DNA from 3 places in the Halopseudomonas pelagia genome. Region 2 is predicted to be linked to each of the others. Evidence: predicted binding sites of a transcription regulator. Region 2 holds the regulator's gene; each other region holds the start of a gene.

Region 1 (3,280 bases), 1.2 Mb from region 2:
CAAAGCGGTTCTCGACGATGTCCAGACGGCCAATACCATTCTCACCACCAATGCGGTTCAGCTCGGCCAGCACGGTGGCCGGTGACAGCTCTTTGCCGTCAATCGCGGTGATGTCGCCATTGCGATAGGTCAGTTCGATATAGGTGGGGGCGTCCGGGGCATTTTCCGGTGACTTGGTCCACTTCCACATGTCTTCTTCGTGCTCGGCCCAGGTATCTTCCAGCACGCCGCCCTCATAGGAAATGTGCAGCAGGTTCGCGTCCATGGAATAAGGCGACTTCTTCTTGCCGTGGCGTTCGATCGGAATATCGTGATGCGCGGCGTAATCCATCAGCTTCTCGCGGGACAGCAGATCCCACTCGCGCCAGGGAGCAATCACTTTAACGCCAGGCTTGAGCGCGTAGGCACCCAGCTCGAAGCGAACCTGGTCATTACCTTTGCCGGTCGCACCATGGGAAATGGCATCCGCGCCGGTTTCATTGGCGATTTCAATCAGGCGCTTGGCGATCAACGGGCGCGCAATAGAGGTACCCAGCAGGTACTCACCTTCATAGACCGTATTGGCGCGGAACATCGGGAACACGAAGTCACGCACGAATTCTTCACGCAGATCGTCGATGTAGATTTCCTTGACGCCCATGGCCTTGGCCTTGGCACGTGCCGGTTCAACCTCTTCACCCTGACCCAGATCGGCTGTGAAGGTAACCACTTCACAGTCATAGGTTTCCTGCAGCCATTTGAGGATTACCGAGGTATCCAGACCACCGGAATAAGCCAGGACGACTTTTTTCACATCAGACATTACGCGCTCCCTAGAAGATTGATCAGCGCCACATGGGGCGACGGGCAAAAGCGCTATTCTAGCGCCGCGCCGCGAGGAATCACAGGGGCGATAGTCTTCGCCGGCCTGCCGAGGGGCTAGTTTTTCTCTAGCCGCAGGGTAACGCGGCGATTCTGCTGGCGGCCTGAATTGCTGGCATTCGTGGCCACCGGATAGCTTTCGCCGTGAAAACGCATGGTGAACAGGTCTTCTTCCACGCCCTGCTCCATCAGGTAATCGCGCACTGCCAGGGCGCGCTGCCGCGATAGCTCGCGGTTGGTCAGCCGATCGCCCAGGTTGTCGGAATGGCCATCGAGTTGAATAGCGCCAATGTCTTCATCCGCCTTGATATAGACCAGTGCGGTATCCAGCAATGCTTTGGCTTCGTCGGTAAGTCGGGTGCCGCCGCTGGCAAAACTGACCACACTGCGCGATACCTGATCGAAATTCAGCGGCAGCAAACCGCCGGCGCAGGTTTGAAATTCAGTCCAGGCTTGCTGATAACCTACGCTCGAAACCACTACCCTGACTGACTCCACAGCGCTGGCCCAGGCCGCGCGCTGAATGGTCGGATGCATGCCTGAAGCCAATCCCGCCAGCATTTGCCCGGCTTGCTGTTGAGAAGCCCGTAAGGTCACTGGCCCGTTTTCGACCAACGCCGCGCCCAGCACGGATGCGCGCAGGTTATGCCGCCAGGGTGGCGGATCGTTGAACAACTGGGCCTGGCCCGGCTGCATCAGATTGCTGGTGGCTTCCAGTTGAAACACCGGACGCTCACCTGCCCTGCGTACAAACACCGCTTGGCCGTAACCGCTGACGGGTTGCGCCATACGACATTCGAACTGATCACCTTCCACCGTCCATTCGACCTCTTCCATCCGGGTCTGAAAGGTGATGGCCTGCACAGGCAAGGCGACTCCCAGCAGTAAGGCACAATACATTCGACGCACGACGATCTCCATGCACTATTGATTCTCTCAGGTCCTGCATCGGCCGTTGCAGTTAAAACTTTACCCGGCGCATGCTTTGACGCTGAGACTTAAGTCCGGGGTGAAAGCAGGTGTGAAAACAGGGCGTTTCCGGTAGCATGATGGGATTGAAATTGTCTGGAATTTGCTGATGACTGATCGTCTTACCCTGATCCGGCCGGATGACTGGCACATTCACTTGCGTGACGGAGAGGTACTGAGCAATACCGTGGCCGACGCCAGTCGCACCTTTGCCCGGGCGATCATCATGCCCAACCTGGTGCCGCCCGTTCGCAACGGCCAGCAGGCGGCTGCCTATCGTCAGCGCATTCTCGCTGCTCGGCCCAGCGGGTCTGGTTTTGAGCCGCTGATGGTGCTCTATCTCACCGATCAGACCACCGCCGAATGTATCCGCGAAGCACACAGCGCTGGCCAGGCCATCGCGGCCAAGCTTTACCCTGCTGGTGCCACTACCAACTCCGATTCCGGCGTGACCCGGCTAGAGCACATTTATCCGGCACTGGAAGCGATGGCCGATGTAGGCATGCCGCTGCTGGTGCATGGCGAAGTGACTCATGCCGAGGTAGACATTTTTGATCGCGAAAAGGCTTTTATCGATCAACAGCTGGTCGGTCTGGTCGAGCGCTTCCCGACCTTGAAAGTGGTCTTCGAGCACATCACCACCGCTGACGCGGTGGATTTCGTCAATTCCGCACCGGACCGCGTAGGCGCGACCATCACCGCCCACCATCTGCTGTATAACCGCAACCACATGCTGGTAGGCGGCATTCGCCCGCACCTGTTCTGCCTGCCGATCCTCAAGCGCCAGCGCCATCAGCAAGCACTCTGTGATGCAGTGGTCTCAGGCTCGAGCAAATTTTTCCTCGGCACCGATTCCGCTCCGCACGCGCGTCACGCCAAAGAGGCCGCGTGCGGTTGCGCTGGCTGTTATAGCGCGCACGCAGCATTGGAGCTGTATGCCGAAGCCTTTGACGAACTCGGCGCGCTGGAAAAACTGGAAGGCTTTGCCAGTTTGCATGGTCCTGATTTCTACGGACTGCCGCGCAATACCGATACCGTCACTTTGGTGCGCGAGTCCTGGAGCGTGCCCCCCAGCATGCCGTTGGGCGACCAGACCATTGTGCCGCTGCGGGCCGGCGAGAGTATCCATTGGCGCGTTGCCTGACATCCTGGATTTGAGCGGTATAACCATTAAGGATCGCCCGTGAGCGAGTTTGAGTTCGATAGTGAAGACCAGCAAGAGACCTTGGCCAAAGGTCACAAGCCACCCATGGCCTACCGTTTCCGCGGTTTCTTGCCGGTGGTGGTCGATGTCGAGACCGGCGGTTTCAACGCCGCCACCGATGCGCTGCTGGAAATTGCCGCAACACCTCTGCTGATGGATGAAGAGGGCATGCTGTATCCGGACCAGACCCACTTTTTTCGCGTCGAACCTTTTGCCGGCGCCAATGTAGAACCGGCCGCGCTGGAA
Region 2 (3,280 bases):
GACTTCAACACCGTCAGCCAATGCGTGGGAGGTATCGATCTGGAAGTTGACGATTGAACTGTGCAACGCCCGGGTCAGTTGACCCACTTCGTAATACAGACCGCGATCGCGAGCCTGATTGATTGCATGTATGACCAGTATGGCTTCGCCGTACTGGCCCTTTTCCAGGTAATCGACCAGCTGCCGCGCATTATCTTTGAGGGAATGTTCGAATTCCTGAGCGGTTGCCTGGCCGGGATCCTTACTTAACGCCATAACCTGTACCCCGGATAATTATTATTTTGCCTGAACCCGCTCGAAGATCTTCTCGATCTTTTCTTTCAACGCTTGAGCAGTGAAAGGCTTGACCACATAACCATTGACGCCGGCCTGCGCCGCTTCAATGATCTGGTCGCGCTTGGCTTCAGCCGTCACCATCAGCACCGGCAGATTTTTCAGCCGGTCATCGGCACGCACCGCGCGCAGCAGATCAATGCCACTCATGCCCGGCATGTTCCAGTCGGTCACCAGGAAGTCAAAGCTGCCGCTCTGCAACATCGGCAAGGCCGAGGTTCCATCGTCGGCTTCTGCCGTATTGGTGAAACCCAGGTCGCGCAACAGATTCTTGATAATGCGCCTCATCGTTGAAAAATCATCAACGATGAGAATTTTCATATTCTTGTCCAAGTCGACCTCCGTACAAACCAGGAAGAGTGCACTGTCACACTCCGTTAAGCTACTGGCCAAACAAGCCTTGTAAACTCAATAGCTGCCAGTGTAACCGGAGTGGCCATCCGGTGTTGCTTACACTGACATTCAATACTTATTCTTCCAGTCCAGCCGGGCATTGTCCGGATACCGGGAACAAAATCAATCGTTTCGCCATCCACTGAGCCTGGCGCGCAGTCGCGCGGCACACTGACTATGCAGTTGGCTGACGCGCGACTCGCTGACGCCGAGCACCGCACCGATCTCTTTCAGGTTCAGCTCTTCATCGTAATACAGCGACAATAACAGCCGTTCGCGCTCCGGCAAGCCTTCGATCGCTTCAACCAGCGCAGCGCGAAAGCGTTGATCCTGCAAACCGCCCAAAGGCTCTTCATCGCTGTGCGCATCGGCCCGCGTACCGCTTTCGAGCAGCTCATCGAAACTGAACAGTTTGCTACCGGAGGTATCATTGAGAATGGCGTAATACTCTTCCAGGCTCATCTCCAGCTCTGCGGCGATCTCATGATCCTTGGCATCACGACCCAGGCGCGACTCTACTGCACGCACCGCATCGCTGACCATACGGGTATTACGATGCACAGAACGTGGCGCCCAGTCACCCTTGCGCACCTCATCCAGCATGGCGCCACGAATACGGATACCCGCGTAGGTTTCAAAACTGGCGCCCTTGCCGCTCTCAAATTTGCGCGAGGCCTCGAGCAAGCCAATCATGCCCGCCTGTATAAGATCATCGACCTGAACGCTGGAAGGCAGACGGGCGAGCATGTGATAAGCGATGCGTTTCACCAAGGGGGCATATTGGGAAACCAACTGATCCTGATTGTTAGCGGAACACTGTGCGCGTGTATACATGCTCAATCCACCAGCCGTTTGTGTCATAGGCCTGAGCCCGTCTGCTGCACCAGGCGCTCGACGAAAAATTCAAGATGCCCACGTGGGTTGGCCGGCAGGGGCCAAGCATCTACTTTTTGCGCGATGCCTCGAATGGCGATGGAGGCTTTGCTGCGCGGAAATACTTCATAGATTGCACGCTGCTTCTGCACGGCTTTGCGCACGTTCTCATCATAGGGCACTGCTCCCACATACTGCAGAGCAACATCAAGAAAGCGGTCCGTCACTTTGGTCAGCTTAGCAAAAACGGCCCGGCCTTCCTGTGGCGTATGTACCATATTGGCCAATACGCGGAAGCGGGTCATGCCGTGATCGCGGTTGAGTAGCTTGATCAGCGCGTAGGCGTCAGTAATCGAAGTGGGTTCATCGCACACTACCACCAGCACTTCCTGGGCGGCGCGCACGAAGCTGACGACCGAGTCGCCAATGCCGGCGGCGGTATCAACGATCAGCACGTCGATGTTGTCGCCAATATCGCTGAAGGCCTGAATCAGCCCGGCGTGCTGCTGGGGGTTGAGGTTGACCATGGTCGCGGCGCCGGATGCCGCTGGCACTATGCGCATGCCGCCCGGGCCATTCAGAAGCACATCACGCAATTCGCAGGTGCCCTCCAGCACGTCAGCCAAGGTGGCTTTAGGCTTGAGACCCAGCAATACATCGACGTTGGCCAAGCCAAGGTCGGCATCAAGCAGCACCACACGGCGCCCCATGTCGGCCAGGGCGATGCCCAGGTTGACCGACACGTTGGTTTTGCCGATACCACCTTTGCCGCCGGTGACCGCGATAACCTGAACCGGATGTTTGCTGCCCATCTGCGTGGCTTACCTTGTTATCAATAAAACTGTTGAACGTCTGTTAACCAGCACGCTGATTGTGCAGTATACCGGCAAACACATCAGCCATCGCCTGATCGGGCGGGCTTTCGTTGCCGGCCAGGCTTACCGCCCGGCTAACCAGTTGGTGGCCAACTGCACGGCTTATATCATCCGGAATGCGCTGGCCATCTGCCAGATAGGCTACCGGTAAACCCTGCTGCATAGCCAGACCCAATACTTCACCAAGAGTAGCCGACTCGTCCACCTTGGTGATCACACAACCATCCAGGCCACACACCTTATAGGTGTGATACGCGGCCTTGAGCACCTGATATTGACTGGTGGCAGCCAACACCAGCAACTTGCTGACATTGGTACCCAAGGCGGCCAATTGGCTCAGTTGACCCTGAAGATGCGGATCCTGCGCTTGCAGGCCTGCGGTATCCAGCAACACCAGGCGTTTGCCGGAAAATTCCTTGAGCACGTCGGCCAAACCATTCTGCTCGTCTACTACCCGCACTGGCACGTTCAGAATACGGCCCAGGGTGCGCAACTGCTCATGGGCGCCGATGCGGTAGGTATCCATGGTCACCAGGGCCACGTGCTGGCTGCCGTGCTTGAGCACATACCGCGCAGCCAGTTTGCCCAGCGTGGTGGTTTTGCCAGAGCCGGTCGGACCGACCAGCGCAATCACACCGCCCTCTTCAATCAATTCATCACGGATAACCGGAATGCTGTGCGACAGGTGAGCCAGCAACATACGCCAGGCCTGGCGGGTGTTGGGCTCATCGGCGACCAGACGCAACAGCTTCTGGCTCAGCTCGGCGGGCAGACCCAGTTGGGTCAGGCGGCGCCATAGGCTGGCT
Region 3 (3,280 bases), 130 kb from region 2:
TATGTGCCAGTCAAACCGGCTGGCAGAGGCTCAGGCCTCTGCTTCAAACAACAGGCTGCGAATTTCAGACAAATTCTCTGAGAGTCGCAACGCTTCTTCTGAAGGAATCTGGCGGATAACCTCGCCACTGCTCGCTTCAGTTACGTTCACTACCACCCGGCCACTGGAATCATCAAGTTGAAAATTGATATCCCGACGTACCGACTGGACAAAATCCTGAATATCCGACACCGCCAACTTCAACTCATCTTCGGCGATCTTAGAGGGCTGCGCCAGCGCGTCCCGAGTTTGTGTTGCCACCGGCTTGGCAGCCGATGTTGTTGCTGCAAGATCCGTTTGCCCTAATGCCGAACGCTCGGCCGAGGCCTCAACCGCTACACTTGAACGCGCAGTACGGCTTACATCAAACGGCTTGAGAATGCCCATATCCATGGTGCTTACCTCACAAAGGATAAAGCGGAGGACCAGTCTCCCAGTCCCCCGCAGTGTAACCCTTACTTAATCCTTAGCCCAGGAGGCTGAGGACCGCCTGGGGCAACTGGTTGGCCTGGGCCAGGATCGACGTACCAGCCTGCTGCAGAATCTGGTTTTTGGTCAGATTGGCAGTTTCAGCGGCGAAGTCGGTGTCCTTGATTCGGCTGTTTGCCGCAGAAACGTTCTCGGAAATGCTCTGGAGGTTGCTAATCGTAGATTCAAAACGATTTTGAACAGCACCAAGGCCCGCACGTTGACCATCAATATTGCCAATAGCTTTGTCAATAATTGAGATCGCGTCGTTCGATCCCTTGACAGTTGAAATGTCAATCTTTGCTACGGAAGACAACGTAGCTGCGCTGGTGGCTGCTGCTAAGACAGTACTATCAGCAGGAGCACCAGTAGAACCCGCCTGAGCAACTGTAAAGCTTTTTTCAGACTCAAATTCCAGCTTGCCGCCAACTACCAGGCTATCAGTTACAGTACCCCCTCCGTCTGTCTTAGTAAGAGCAGTACCACCAACAGTAACCGCCGTAGCTGCAGCTGCCACTCCCGTATTGTCCACGTCGGAAATCTGAATATCAAAACCTTCAGAGTTCTTAAAGGTAAGGGTTGCCTTATCTTCGCTCAACTCGGCAGTAATACCGGTTTCTGACGAACGACCATTGACCGCTTCCGCGAGGTTGCTCAGATCAGTAGCCGTCACGCCAGCAGTTATAGTGGCAGCGGTGGAATTGCTGTCACCACTTTTCAATGTAAACGAAACAGTACCCGCTGCAGCGGTTGTCAGTGTCGTTTCTGTGCTGGCATTTGCCGTAACGCCGGTATCACCGGATTTATTGTTAATGGCACTTGCAATCGATGCTGCTTGTTGATTAGCACTCACATCGATTGCAGCGCTACCTGTGGGACCGTTAATCGTAAGGTCGTTGGCTGCAATTACACCATTGCCGCCAGCAGCACCTGCAGTCGCGGTCAACACGCCGACATTCGCTTTCGAGTCTGACTGGAAAGCTCCCAATGAACGAGCAGAAGTGTTGCCCAGGGTAACGCCAATTGTTTCGTTTGCGTTCGACCCAACTTGGAACTGAGATGAGCCGAAAGACCCGTCAAGCAGTTTGCGCCCACCAAAAGTGGTGGTTTCAGAAATACGATTCAATTCAGACTGTAAAGCACTAACTTCTTTCTGCAGCGCTCCGCGGTCAGCATCGCTATTAGACCCGTTGGCAGACTGCAAAGCCAAGTCCCGCATACGCTGCAGAATATTGGTAGACTCCTGCATCGCCCCTTCAGCTGTCTGAGCGATGGAGACGCCGTCGTTGGCGTTCTTGACTGCTACGCCCAAGCCGCTGACCTGACTGGCCAAACGGTTGGAGATCTGCAAACCTGCTGCGTCATCTTTGGCGCTGTTGATACGCGAACCCGAAGACAGGCGCTCAAGGGAAGTTTGCAGAGCGCTGGAAGAACCACCCAGGTTACGCTGGGCGTTCAGAGAAGCTACGTTCGTGTTTACTGTAAGAGCCATGATGTATTACCTCGTAGACCTGATTATGTTTGCCTGAGCTTGCGACTCGCGGGCCGGCATTGCCCAGGCACCCAGTGAGTTCGCGTTCAGTTACTGTATCGGCGTACTGGCCAAGAGCTTTAGGGTTATTTTCAAAAAAGTTTTTTGTTTACTTGACAATCACTTAGGTAAACAAAAAAGCCCTTCCAAGCACCTGACACAGTTTTGACGCCAACCAGATGCCTTGCCGATGAATGTGTATCGACAGGCCTGGCAATAACTTGAGGGGGTTGAAGATCGCTCCATTGCAAGCAACTGCCACGCCCTCCGTTCTATGACATCTGCATGAAGACTGACCGGCGGTAGCGGGGTGCAACGCCCTTGTCATCTGCGGGGCGTTAGCTGGTGGAGAATTCAGAGGCGAGCTTGAGCTACGCCTGAACACTCCGCAAGAGGTGTCCCATGTACGCAGAGAAAGCGCTAATACGCGTGCACCGTGATCTGAAGGTGCACACCTGCTTTTACCCCAACCCGACCACTGCCGCGACTATCATTCTGGTCAACGGCTCATTGGCCACCAGCGTGTCGTTCAACGCCAGCCTTAAATACCTGAGGCCGCTATTTAATGTAGTGGTTTACGATCTGCCCTATCAGGGCCAGTCACGCGGGCACAATCTTGAGCTTCCGCTGATTGGCAAAGAGGATGAGGCCCTGATCCTGCTGGAGCTGATCGAGCATTTTAGTGCTGATCACTTGCTGGCGTTTTCCTGGGGTAGTGTTGCAGCGCTGCTGGCGTTGGCCCAGCGGCCGGCGCGGATCAACAAAGCGATTATCAGCTCGTTCTCGCCGGTACTGAACCCCTTCATGCTGGATTACCTGAGTCGCGCCCGGGCGGCGCTGGGGGCGTGCGACCGCCAGGCCATCGGCAACCTGCTGAATGACACCATCGGCGAGCATCTGCCGCCGCTGTTCAAACGTTGCAACTTTCGCCATGTCAGTGCGCTGGAGGAGTTCGAGTATGCGCAGATGCTCTATCACATCCGCCAGGTAGCCGGATTGGACTGTGATCGGTTTATGAGCTGCGTGGAGAATGTCGACGCACAACTACTGTTTATCAATGGTGAGCTGGACCGTTATACCTCACCGGCGGATGCGCGCCTGTTCTCGCATATGGCCCCACACTCGCAGTTCACGACTATTCGGCATACCGGTCACTTCCTCGAGTTGGAACACAAGACGGCTTGGCAGGATGTGAAGCAGGCTGTAGAACGATTTGTGCTGGAAGAAGGGGTGGTGGATTGC

What was found. The regulator FliA, encoded in region 2, starts transcription of late flagellar genes. The targets are predictions, from matches to a motif close to CTAAAGTTTNNNNNNNNNNNGCCGNTAA.
Region 1: the regulator FliA is predicted to act here: its motif matches at 1,807-1,834, upstream of EAO82_RS10875 (flagellar protein MotY).
Region 3: the regulator FliA is predicted to act here: its motif matches at 2,237-2,264, upstream of EAO82_RS16690 (flagellin).

Annotation. Positions count from the first base shown of each region.
Region 1 is NZ_CP033116.1:2,306,603-2,309,882, reverse strand. Features, by position in the region: gene EAO82_RS10880 (argininosuccinate synthase) at 1-850, opposite strand, end outside; gene EAO82_RS10875 (flagellar protein MotY) at 919-1,761, opposite strand; gene pyrC (dihydroorotase) at 1,940-2,974, shown strand; gene rnt (ribonuclease T) at 3,014-3,280, shown strand, end outside.
Region 2 is NZ_CP033116.1:3,488,715-3,491,994, forward strand. Features, by position in the region: gene EAO82_RS16055 (protein phosphatase CheZ) at 1-255, opposite strand, end outside; gene EAO82_RS16060 (chemotaxis response regulator CheY) at 277-654, opposite strand; gene EAO82_RS16065 (RNA polymerase sigma factor FliA) at 850-1,587, opposite strand; gene fleN (flagellar synthesis regulator FleN) at 1,584-2,411, opposite strand; gene flhF (flagellar biosynthesis protein FlhF) at 2,455-3,280, opposite strand, start outside.
Region 3 is NZ_CP033116.1:3,619,926-3,623,205, forward strand. Features, by position in the region: gene EAO82_RS16685 (flagellar protein FlaG) at 31-432, opposite strand; gene EAO82_RS16690 (flagellin) at 506-1,999, opposite strand; gene EAO82_RS16695 (alpha/beta fold hydrolase) at 2,441-3,280, shown strand, end outside.